2 regions of the Lysinibacillus sp. Y5S-8 genome follow, and region 2 is predicted to be linked to the other one. Evidence: a T-box and tRNA genes for the amino acid it is inferred to sense, from the RefSeq annotation. Region 2 holds a T-box; the other holds one or more tRNA genes.

Region 1 (5,221 bases), 1.4 Mb from region 2:
GTTAATAGCATGGTTTTTGATAAAAATAATTGGGTGTATGATAAATATTGATATACGGCTTATGGAAAATATGAGTCGTTGCGGGCGAAAGTGGTGGGATTAGCCATGTCCAGTTGCCTGTAACGTCTCGTCCTGCTGATTCCTCTGCTTCTTCAAACAATTTAAACTGCTGAGCAGCTGTATGATGATCGACAATGCTCACGCCTTGTTCTTTAAAAGAATGAAGGACAGCAATATTAAGCTCCACTAATGCACGATCACGCCAAAGTGAAGCTTGCTTGGTTGTATCAAGATTAAAAACCTCCGCAATAGCTGGTAGCATATTATAACGGTCATGATCTGCTAAATTACGTGCACCGATTTCTGTCCCCATATACCAGCCATTAAAGGGTGCCGCTTGAAAATCAATGCCTGCCATTTGAAAACGCATACTTGAAATAATGGGTACAGCATACCATTTCATTCCTAATTTCTCTACATCCACTGACTCTGGATGACGAATTGGCACCTCTAAAATATATTCTACAGGAATTGTAAACAGCTGCGGAGCTCGCTCATCTACTTGTATAACAAGAGGTAACACATCGAATGGTGTCCTCTCACTTTTCCAACCTAACGATTCACATACTTTAGTAAAAGCAATAGAATGTGCATCACCTATAACGCCAGCTTCCGTTTCATAGCCTGCATAACGAATTAGCTGATGATTCCATATACGCACTCTGTTCGAAGCAAATACTGTTATTGTTGGACGGATCTTTCCACTATTTGTTGCATAATCGATATGCTCCAGTAGTTTTTGAAAAATATCCTGTTCATCTAAAACGGCACGTGCATCTACTACATGCAATGATTGCCAAAACAGACGACCAATACATTTGTTACTATTACGCCACGCCACCCGTGCACCAAAAGCTACCTCCTCTGTTGTTGGGTCGTACTCACCTGCATTCTTAATCTGTTGTAATCTATTCGCTAACCAACGTTCTGATTCATCTTGTTCTGTCTGATATAAACTTAAAAATTGCTGGATCTCCTGTATATTCATTTCGATTCCTCCACTTATCCTCATATTAGAGGAACAAAACGACAAGCACCACGAAAATAGCCATAAAAAAACATACATATTGCATATATGAAATAGTTTGTTCAAATTTACAATGAATCGAATCATGGTTAGAAAATATTGTGAATGAAGAAGGAAAAGTAGTGGGAAACATCTTATTAGAAAGGAGAAACAAAATATTAGTCATGTAAAAAAGCTACTGAACCATTGATAGCGGATTCGTAGCTTTCACTCTTTACTACTATGTCATTTATTGATAAAAGAAAAAGCATGTAACACATATTTGTGCTACATGCTTGATGACCCGTACGGGATTCGAACCCGTGTTACCGCCGTGAAAGGGCGGTGTCTTAACCACTTGACCAACGGGCCGTGGCTCCGAAGGCAGGACTCGAACCTGCGACAACCTGATTAACAGTCAGGTGCTACTACCAACTGAGCTACTTCGGAATAATGATGGGCCTAAATGGACTCGAACCATCGACCTCACGCTTATCAGGCGTGCGCTCTAACCAGCTGAGCTATAGGCCCATTTTGGAGCGGGTGATGAGAATCGAACTCACGACATCAGCTTGGAAGGCTGAGGTTTTACCATTAAACTACACCCGCAAATAATGGTGGGTCAGGACGGAATCGAACCGCCGACACTTAGAGCTTCAATCTAATGCTCTACCAACTGAGCTACTGACCCAAAATGGAGGAGGTAGAGGGATTCGAACCCCCGCGCGGTGTTACCCGCCTGTCGGTTTTCAAGACCGATCCCTTCAGCCAGACTTGGGTATACCTCCAAAAATATTGAACTGGTGGAGCCTAGCGGGATCGAACCGCTGACCTCCTGCGTGCAAGGCAGGCGCTCTCCCAGCTGAGCTAAGGCCCCATTTAACATAAAAAATGGTCGGAATGACAGGATTCGAACCTACGACCCCTTGGTCCCAAACCAAGTGCTCTACCAAGCTGAGCTACATTCCGAAAACATAAATTTATTGGCGCGCCCGACAGGAGTCGAACCCATAACCTTCTGATCCGTAGTCAGACGCTCTATCCAATTGAGCTACGGGCGCAATATTCATTAAAAACGATGAGCCATGAAGGACTCGAACCTTCGACCCTCTGATTAAAAGTCAGATGCTCTACCAACTGAGCTAATGGCTCGTAAAAAAGAAAAATGGCTGGGGTACTAGGATTCGAACCTAGGCATGACGGAATCAAAATCCGTTGCCTTACCGCTTGGCTATACCCCAATTTGAAAATGGGGCGACTGATGGGAATCGAACCCACGAATGTCGGAACCACAATCCGATGCGTTAACCACTTCGCCACAATCGCCACTATATAAATTATAACAGCTGTATATGAACGAGTACCTCAATACCTGGCAGGGGCAGTAGGAATCGAACCCACACCAAAGGTTTTGGAGACCTCTATTCTACCGTTGAACTATGCCCCTAAAATGGTGGAGGGGGACGGATTCGAACCGCCGAACCCTAAGGAGCGGATTTACAGTCCGCCGCGTTTAGCCACTTCGCTACCCCTCCAAGGGAATGGTGCCGGCGATAGGAGTCGAACCCACGACCTACTGATTACAAGTCAGTTGCTCTACCAACTGAGCTACACCGGCAAAAAAAAATGGCGGTCCCGACCGGGATCGAACCGGCGATCTCCTGCGTGACAGGCAGGCATGTTAACCGCTACACCACGGGACCATTTGGTTGCGGGGGCTGGATTTGAACCAACGACCTTCGGGTTATGAGCCCGACGAGCTACCACTGCTCCACCCCGCGATAATACTATACTGTTGTATAAATAATGGTGGAGGATGACGGGCTCGAACCGCCGACCCTCTGCTTGTAAGGCAGATGCTCTCCCAGCTGAGCTAATCCTCCACGAAAAATAAGCGAAGCGATGTCCTACTCTCACAGGGGGAAGCCCCCAACTACCATCGGCGCTAAAGAGCTTAACTTCCGTGTTCGGTATGGGAACGGGTGTGGCCTCTTTGCCATCATCACTTCACTTATTCAGTTGAAAGAGTTGTTCTTTCAAAACTGGATAAACGTGCATTGAATGTTTCAAACGTTTTTGGTTAAGTCCTCGATCGATTAGTATTCGTCAGCTCCATGTGTCACCACACTTCCACCTCGAACCTATCTACCTCATCGTCTTTGAGGGATCTTACTTACTTGCGTAATGGGAAATCTCATCTTGAGGGGGGCTTCATGCTTAGATGCTTTCAGCACTTATCCCGTCCACACATAGCTACCCAGCGATGCCTTTGGCAAGACAACTGGTACACCAGCGGTGTGTCCATCCCGGTCCTCTCGTACTAAGGACAGCTCCTCTCAAATTTCCTACGCCCACGACGGATAGGGACCGAACTGTCTCACGACGTTCTGAACCCAGCTCGCGTACCGCTTTAATGGGCGAACAGCCCAACCCTTGGGACCGACTACAGCCCCAGGATGCGATGAGCCGACATCGAGGTGCCAAACCTCCCCGTCGATGTGGACTCTTGGGGGAGATAAGCCTGTTATCCCCGGGGTAGCTTTTATCCGTTGAGCGATGGCCCTTCCATGCGGAACCACCGGATCACTAAGCCCGTCTTTCGACCCTGCTCGACTTGTAGGTCTCGCAGTCAAGCTCCCTTGTGCCTTTACACTCTACGAATGATTTCCAACCATTCTGAGGGAACCTTTGGGCGCCTCCGTTACCTTTTAGGAGGCGACCGCCCCAGTCAAACTGTCCGCCTGACACTGTCTCCTGCCCCGCTAAGGGGCATGGGTTAGAATTTCAATACAACCAGGGTAGTATCCCACCGACGCCTCCTTCGAAGCTGGCGCTCCGAGATCTCTGGCTCCTACCTATCCTGTACAAGTTGTACCAAAATTCAATATCAGGCTACAGTAAAGCTCCACGGGGTCTTTCCGTCCTGTCGCGGGTAACCTGCATCTTCACAGGTACTATAATTTCACCGAGTCTCTCGTTGAGACAGTGCCCAGATCGTTACGCCTTTCGTGCGGGTCGGAACTTACCCGACAAGGAATTTCGCTACCTTAGGACCGTTATAGTTACGGCCGCCGTTTACTGGGGCTTCAATTCGCAGCTTCGCTTGCGCTAACCACTCCTCTTAACCTTCCAGCACCGGGCAGGCGTCAGCCCCTATACGTCACCTTACGGTTTTGCAGAGACCTGTGTTTTTGCTAAACAGTCGCCTGGGCCTATTCACTGCGGCTCTCATGCGCTTGCACGCTCAAGAGCACCCCTTCTCCCGAAGTTACGGGGTCATTTTGCCGAGTTCCTTAACGAGAGTTCTCTCGCACACCTTAGGATTCTCTCCTCGACTACCTGTGTCGGTTTGCGGTACGGGCACCTCTCACCTCGATAGAGGCTTTTCTTGGCAGTGTGAAATCAGGAACTTCGTCCATACGGACTCGCCATCACAGCTCAACGTTACAGTGTGCGGATTTGCCTACACACACGCCTTACTGCTTGGACGCGCATAACCAACAGCGCGCTTACCCTATCCTACTGCGTCCCCCCATTTCTCAAACGGTGAGGAGGTGGTACAGGAATATCAACCTGTTGTCCATCGCCTACGCCTATCGGCCTCGGCTTAGGTCCCGACTAACCCTGAGCGGACGAGCCTTCCTCAGGAAACCTTAGTCATACGGTGGACGGGATTCTCACCCGTCTTTCGCTACTCATACCGGCATTCTCACTTCTAAGCGCTCCACCAGTCCTTCCGGTCTGACTTCAACGCACTTAGAACGCTCTCCTACCACTGACATCGTAGATGTCAATCCACAGCTTCGGTGAATCGTTTAGCCCCGATACATTTTCGGCGCAGCGTCACTCGACCAGTGAGCTATTACGCACTCTTTAAATGATGGCTGCTTCTAAGCCAACATCCTGGTTGTCTGTGCAACGCCACATCCTTTTCCACTTAACGATTACTTTGGGACCTTAGCTGGTGGTCTGGGCTGTTTCCCTTTTGACTACGGATCTTATCACTCGCAGTCTGACTCCCGTGTATAAATATCTGGCATTCGGAGTTTGTCTGAATTCGGTAAACCGGGATGGCCCCCTAGTCCAAACAGTGCTCTACCTCCAGTATTCTCATCACGAGGCTAGCCCTAAAGCTATTTCGGAGAGAACCAGCTA
Region 2 (5,221 bases):
GTTGAACTTTTACAAAAAATAGAATACGATGAATTCCGAAAGGTGGTTCACCACCATTCAAGCAATAATAATTTTTTAAAAGGGGTTGGAAATATGTCAGACGTTCTAAAGCAATTTGTTATGCCGAAAACAAACTTATTTGGACCTGGAGCAATTCAAGAAGTTGGTAAGCGCTTAAATGATTTAGAAGTGAAAAAGACATTAATCGTAACAGATGAGGGATTACACAAATTAGGTCTCTCAGAACAAATTGCAAACATCATTACAGCTGCTGGAATCGATGTAGCAATTTTCCCTAAAGCAGAACCAAATCCAACAGATCAGAATATTGAAGATGGCGTAGCAGTATATCATGCTGAAAACTGCGATTCCATTGTTTCTCTTGGAGGAGGCAGCGCACACGATGCAGCAAAAGGTATCGGACTTATTGCTTCGAATGGTGGACGCATTCATGACTATGAAGGCGTTGACAAATCACAAAATCCATTGGTGCCATTAATTGCAATCAATACAACTGCTGGGACAGCAAGTGAAATGACTCGATTCACAATTATTACAGATACAGCACGTAAAGTGAAAATGGCCATTGTTGACAAACATGTAACACCGTTATTATCCATTAATGACCCCGAGCTTATGATTGGCTTACCACCTGCTCTAACTGCGGCTACTGGCGTAGATGCATTAACACATGCGATTGAATCATTTGTTTCTACTAATGCTACGCCAATTACAGATGCATGTGCTGAAAAAGTACTTCAACTCGTGCCTGAGTTTTTACCGCGTGCTTATGCCAACGGTGCTGATTTAGAAGCGCGTGAGCAAATGGTGTATGCTCAATTTTTAGCAGGAATGGCCTTTAATAATGCATCGCTTGGCTACGTGCATGCGATTGCTCATCAATTAGGTGGCTACTATAATTTACCACATGGCGTGTGCAATGCTATTTTATTGCCACATGTTTGCCGCTACAACGTAACAGCACGTACAGAGCGCTTTGCTCGTATCGCTGAATTATTAGGAGAGAATGTGGAAGGATTAAGTAAGCGTGATGCCGCTGAAAAGGCTATTACAGCTATCGAAAAGCTATCACAAGATTTAAATATTCCTAGCGGCTTCCGTGAATTGGGTGCAAAAGATGAGGATATCGAAATCTTAGCGAAAAATGCGATGCTGGATGTTTGTGCTGAGACTAACCCTCGTAAAGCAACACTAGAGGATATTAAACAAATCATTACTAATGCAATGGGGCCTCTTGCGAAAAAAGAGGAGTCACTCGAAGCGGTTGCCCTTTCTTAATCGAGGAATTCATATAAGCCTACCATGACAATAGGTGGAGAAAACGCTTGTTTTCTCCACTTTTTTATAGGTTCAGTATACATACATTGTCTATACTAGAAACTCTCGCTATACTTTTCTTAAAAAGAATAGGAGAAAAACGATATGCGTTTAATTTCAATTTGTCCTAGCAATACAGAATTAGTCGCTTATTTAGGGCTGACAGACCAGCTCGTTGGTGTCGATGATTTTTCTGATTGGCCAGCTACGGTTAAAGATTTACCACAGCTTGGACCAGATTTATCGATTAATATGGATGCACTAGAGGCATTACAGCCTGATCTTGTCCTAGCTTCCTTAAGTGTGCCTGGGATGGAAAGAAATATTGAAGCATTGAAAGAAAGAAAGATTCCCCACATCATTTTTAATGCAAACTCACTAGAGGAGATTGCCCAGGACCTTCTGACACTTGGAAGAGCTTGTCATGTAGAAAAACATACACAGGCCATCGCCAAACAATACATGGATTCTATCGAAAAGATGCGTTCCATTGCACAGACTATCCAAAAGAAACCTACTCTTTATTGGGAATGGTGGCCCAATCCTATTTTTACACCAGGAAAAATAAACTGGCTTACGGAAATTAGTGCTATTGCAGGTGGGGTTAATTTATTTCAAGATGTAGATCTTGCCAGTGTTCAAACAGATTGGGCAGATGTCGTTGAGCGAAAGCCCGACTACATTATGATGGCTTGGGTAGGTGTAGCATTTGAGCGTATACAGCCTGCTAATTTATTAAAACGTCCACATGCTAAAGAGCTACATGCCGTTCAAATGAAACAGCTTCACGTAATGGAAGAATGGCTGTATTGCCGCCCCTCTCCACGGCTGATCGAAGGTGCCTTAAAGCTTGCGAACCTATTGCATCCTAAAGAATATAAACAAATAAAACCTCCAAGTTTCTTATAAATGAAAAAAGCAACATCCCCCAAAACAAGAGGATGTTGCTTTTTCATTTATAGAAATTAAACGAACTTCACCATATGATATTTTTTCTTACCACGACGCACAATGCTGAATGCATCCTCTAAACGGTCCTTCGCATCGAATACATATTCTAAGTCCGTCACCTTCTCGCCATTTACACTAATCGCACCATTCGATACGTCCTCACGGGCTTGACGTTTGGAGGATGAGATCCCTGCTTCCACAAGAAGGTCTACAATATTTTTGTCTACTTTAGCCATTTCAATAGAAGGAACATCTTTAAATGCATCCTTCATTTCTTCAGCTGAAAGTGCTTTTAAATCCCCTGAGAATAAAGCTGCAGTAATACGAATGGCTTGCTCTAATGCCTCTTGACCATGAATTAAACGAGTCATTTCTTCTGCAAGTGCTTTTTGAGCCTTACGTAAATGTGGTTCTTCTTCTACAGAGACTGCTAATGCTTCAATTTCTTCACGAGAAAGGAACGTAAAGATTTTTAAGTATTTGATCACATCTGCATCAGCAGCATTGATCCAGAATTGGTAGAACTCATATGGAGATGTTTTCTTACTATCTAACCATACAGCACCACCTGCTGTTTTACCGAATTTTGTGCCATCTGCTTTCGTTACTAAAGGAATCGTAATTCCGAATGCTTTCGTTTCTTCCTCATGTGTTTTACGAATAACTTCTAACCCTGTTGTAATATTACCCCATTGGTCAGAGCCACCTACTTGTATACGACAATTGTAGTGATTGTATAAATGATTGTAATCAATACCTTGGATTAACGTGTATGCAAACTCTGTAAACGAAATCCCTGTGTCTAGACGAGAAGCAATCGTATCCTTTGCTAACATGTAGTTTACGTTAATCAATTTACCGTAATCACGTAAAAATTCAATTGTATTGATATTGCCAATCCAGTCGCGGTTGTTCACAAGCTGCGCACCGTTGCCATCTTCTGCAAAATCAAAAATACGTTCTAATTGACTGCGAATTCCTTGAACATTTTTATCGATTTGCTCTACTGTTTGTAATTGACGCTCTTCTGAACGACCAGATGGGTCACCTATCATCCCTGTTGCACCACCAACAAGTAAAATTGGACGGTGACCAGCTTTTTGGAAACGGCGAAGCGTTAAAAGTGGCACAATATGGCCAATATGCATTGAGTCTGCTGTTGGATCGACACCACAGTATAAAGATACCGATTGATCATCTAATAATTTTGCCATACCTTCCGCATCTGTTTGTTGGTATAGCAAACCACGCCATTCTAAATCTTGTAATAATTCATTTGTCATGTTAATTCCTCCTAAAAATGGTTGAAATGCAGTTGCGTGTATGGGCTTATTTAAATAAAAAAAGTCCCTCCACGCAAATAATTGCATGCAGGGACGTTAAGTTACAAGCTAACGCGGTACCACCCGGCTTGAAGATGTCATCCATCTTCCACTTCATTCAACCGCCTTTATCGCAGGCGCGCACGTCTAAGCTCCAAGCACGTAATTCGTCTCTACACTATGACCAGTTTTCACCAACCACTGGCTCTCTAAACAGGGAATATAGATACTACTGCAAACTCTTCATCACTAGAAAACTATAAACATAATTCTATACGAATCTATTTCAAAGTCAATAACTATGTTCGAGCTAAAACATTATGTGCTATAATAGACAAGATTTTAGGAGGTCGATACATTGAAAGATTGGATTGAAAAAATCAATGCGAAGATCGATGAATTACTTGAACAAAAATGGATGAAGAAATTACGTATTTCAGGTAGTGTTACCTGGAACTTATTTTTACTATTTTTAGTCTTTGCATTGGTGGGCACTGTATTTGTCGGATCAGTTGGAGCTGGGTATTTCGCTTCTCTCGTAAAAGAAGAGCCATTACGCTCAAAAGAAGAGTTGCGCAATCAAATTTTTAGTTATGAAGAAACCAGTGAAATTTATTTTGCCAACGATATTTATATTGGGAAGTTACGGACAGATTTGGATCGCCGTGAAACATCACTTAGCAATGTAGCACCAGATGTTGTGAATGCTGTTCTAGCAACAGAAGATGAATATTTCCGCGATCATAACGGCATAGTACCAAAGGCGGTTGTTCGTGGTTTATTACAAGATGTCACTAATTCTGCTACGCAAACAGGTGGATCTACCCTTACTCAACAGCTTATTAAAAACCAAGTACTAACAAACGAAGTATCCTATGAACGTAAAGCTAAGGAAATCTTACTGGCAATGCGTTTAGAACATTTTATGACGAAGGAAGAAATATTAGAGGCTTACTTAAATATTATTCCGTACGGTCGTAACTCTTCAGGTCGAAATATCGCTGGTGTTGAAACAGCCGCTGAAGGGATTTTTGGTGTGAAAGCTAAAGAATTATCTCTTCCACAAGCTGCTTACATAGCTGGTATTCCACAGGCACCATTTGCCTACACACCTTTTACGAATACAGGTGAACTGAAAAGTGAAGAAGCTTTAAAACCGGGTATTGATCGTATGAAAACAGTACTATATCGTATGAAAGAAGCTGGTTATATTGACGACGCGCAATACAAAGAAGCTTTAGATTATGATATAGCGGCAGATTTCCGCGGACCAGAAATGCGTGCGGAGGATCGTTACCCATGGCTAACATATGAGCTTGAAGCTCGTGCAAAAGAAATTATTGCTGAGAAACTAGCAAAAGAAGATGGGGTTGACCCAGAACGATTAAAAGCAGAAAAAAAACTAAAGGATAAATACATGATTTTAGCAGATCGTGATGTTCGTTCAAAAGGCTATCGTATTTACTCAACCATTAATAAAGATATGTATGATTCCATGCAAAAGGCCGCGAAGGACTTCCAGTATTACGGTCATACGTATACTGGTAAAGGAAAAGATCCTGTCACTGGTGAAGAAATAGATATTGAGATGCCTGTACAAGTGGGCAGTA

The links. A T-box is a leader RNA that pairs with one kind of tRNA and senses whether it is charged. The one in region 2 lies ahead of tyrS (tyrosine--tRNA ligase), so its partner is inferred to be a tRNA-Tyr.
Region 1: it encodes a tRNA-Tyr, which carries the amino acid that the T-box ahead of tyrS (tyrosine--tRNA ligase) is inferred to sense. The anticodon was not compared.

What each region holds. Positions count from the first base shown of each region.
Region 1 is NZ_CP145889.1:254,854-260,074, reverse strand. It holds gene V6670_RS01255 (nitric oxide synthase oxygenase) at 2-1,048, opposite strand; tRNA gene V6670_RS01250 (tRNA-Glu) at 1,367-1,438, opposite strand; tRNA gene V6670_RS01245 (tRNA-Asn) at 1,440-1,516, opposite strand; tRNA gene V6670_RS01240 (tRNA-Ile) at 1,524-1,597, opposite strand; tRNA gene V6670_RS01235 (tRNA-Gly) at 1,602-1,675, opposite strand; tRNA gene V6670_RS01230 (tRNA-Phe) at 1,682-1,757, opposite strand; tRNA gene V6670_RS01225 (tRNA-Ser) at 1,762-1,854, opposite strand; tRNA gene V6670_RS01220 (tRNA-Ala) at 1,868-1,943, opposite strand; tRNA gene V6670_RS01215 (tRNA-Pro) at 1,959-2,035, opposite strand; tRNA gene V6670_RS01210 (tRNA-Arg) at 2,051-2,127, opposite strand; tRNA gene V6670_RS01205 (tRNA-Lys) at 2,146-2,218, opposite strand; tRNA gene V6670_RS01200 (tRNA-Gln) at 2,233-2,307, opposite strand; tRNA gene V6670_RS01195 (tRNA-His) at 2,317-2,392, opposite strand; tRNA gene V6670_RS01190 (tRNA-Trp) at 2,440-2,513, opposite strand; tRNA gene V6670_RS01185 (tRNA-Tyr) at 2,518-2,601, opposite strand; tRNA gene V6670_RS01180 (tRNA-Thr) at 2,609-2,684, opposite strand; tRNA gene V6670_RS01175 (tRNA-Asp) at 2,694-2,769, opposite strand; tRNA gene V6670_RS01170 (tRNA-Met) at 2,773-2,847, opposite strand; tRNA gene V6670_RS01165 (tRNA-Val) at 2,874-2,949, opposite strand; rRNA gene rrf (5S ribosomal RNA) at 2,961-3,076, opposite strand; rRNA gene V6670_RS01155 (23S ribosomal RNA) at 3,143-5,221, opposite strand, start outside.
Region 2 is NZ_CP145889.1:3,507,137-3,512,357, forward strand. It holds gene V6670_RS17025 (iron-containing alcohol dehydrogenase) at 94-1,299, shown strand; gene V6670_RS17030 (cobalamin-binding protein) at 1,444-2,247, shown strand; gene tyrS (tyrosine--tRNA ligase) at 2,304-3,572, opposite strand; T-box leader at 3,659-3,867, opposite strand; gene V6670_RS17040 (transglycosylase domain-containing protein) at 3,970-5,221, shown strand, end outside.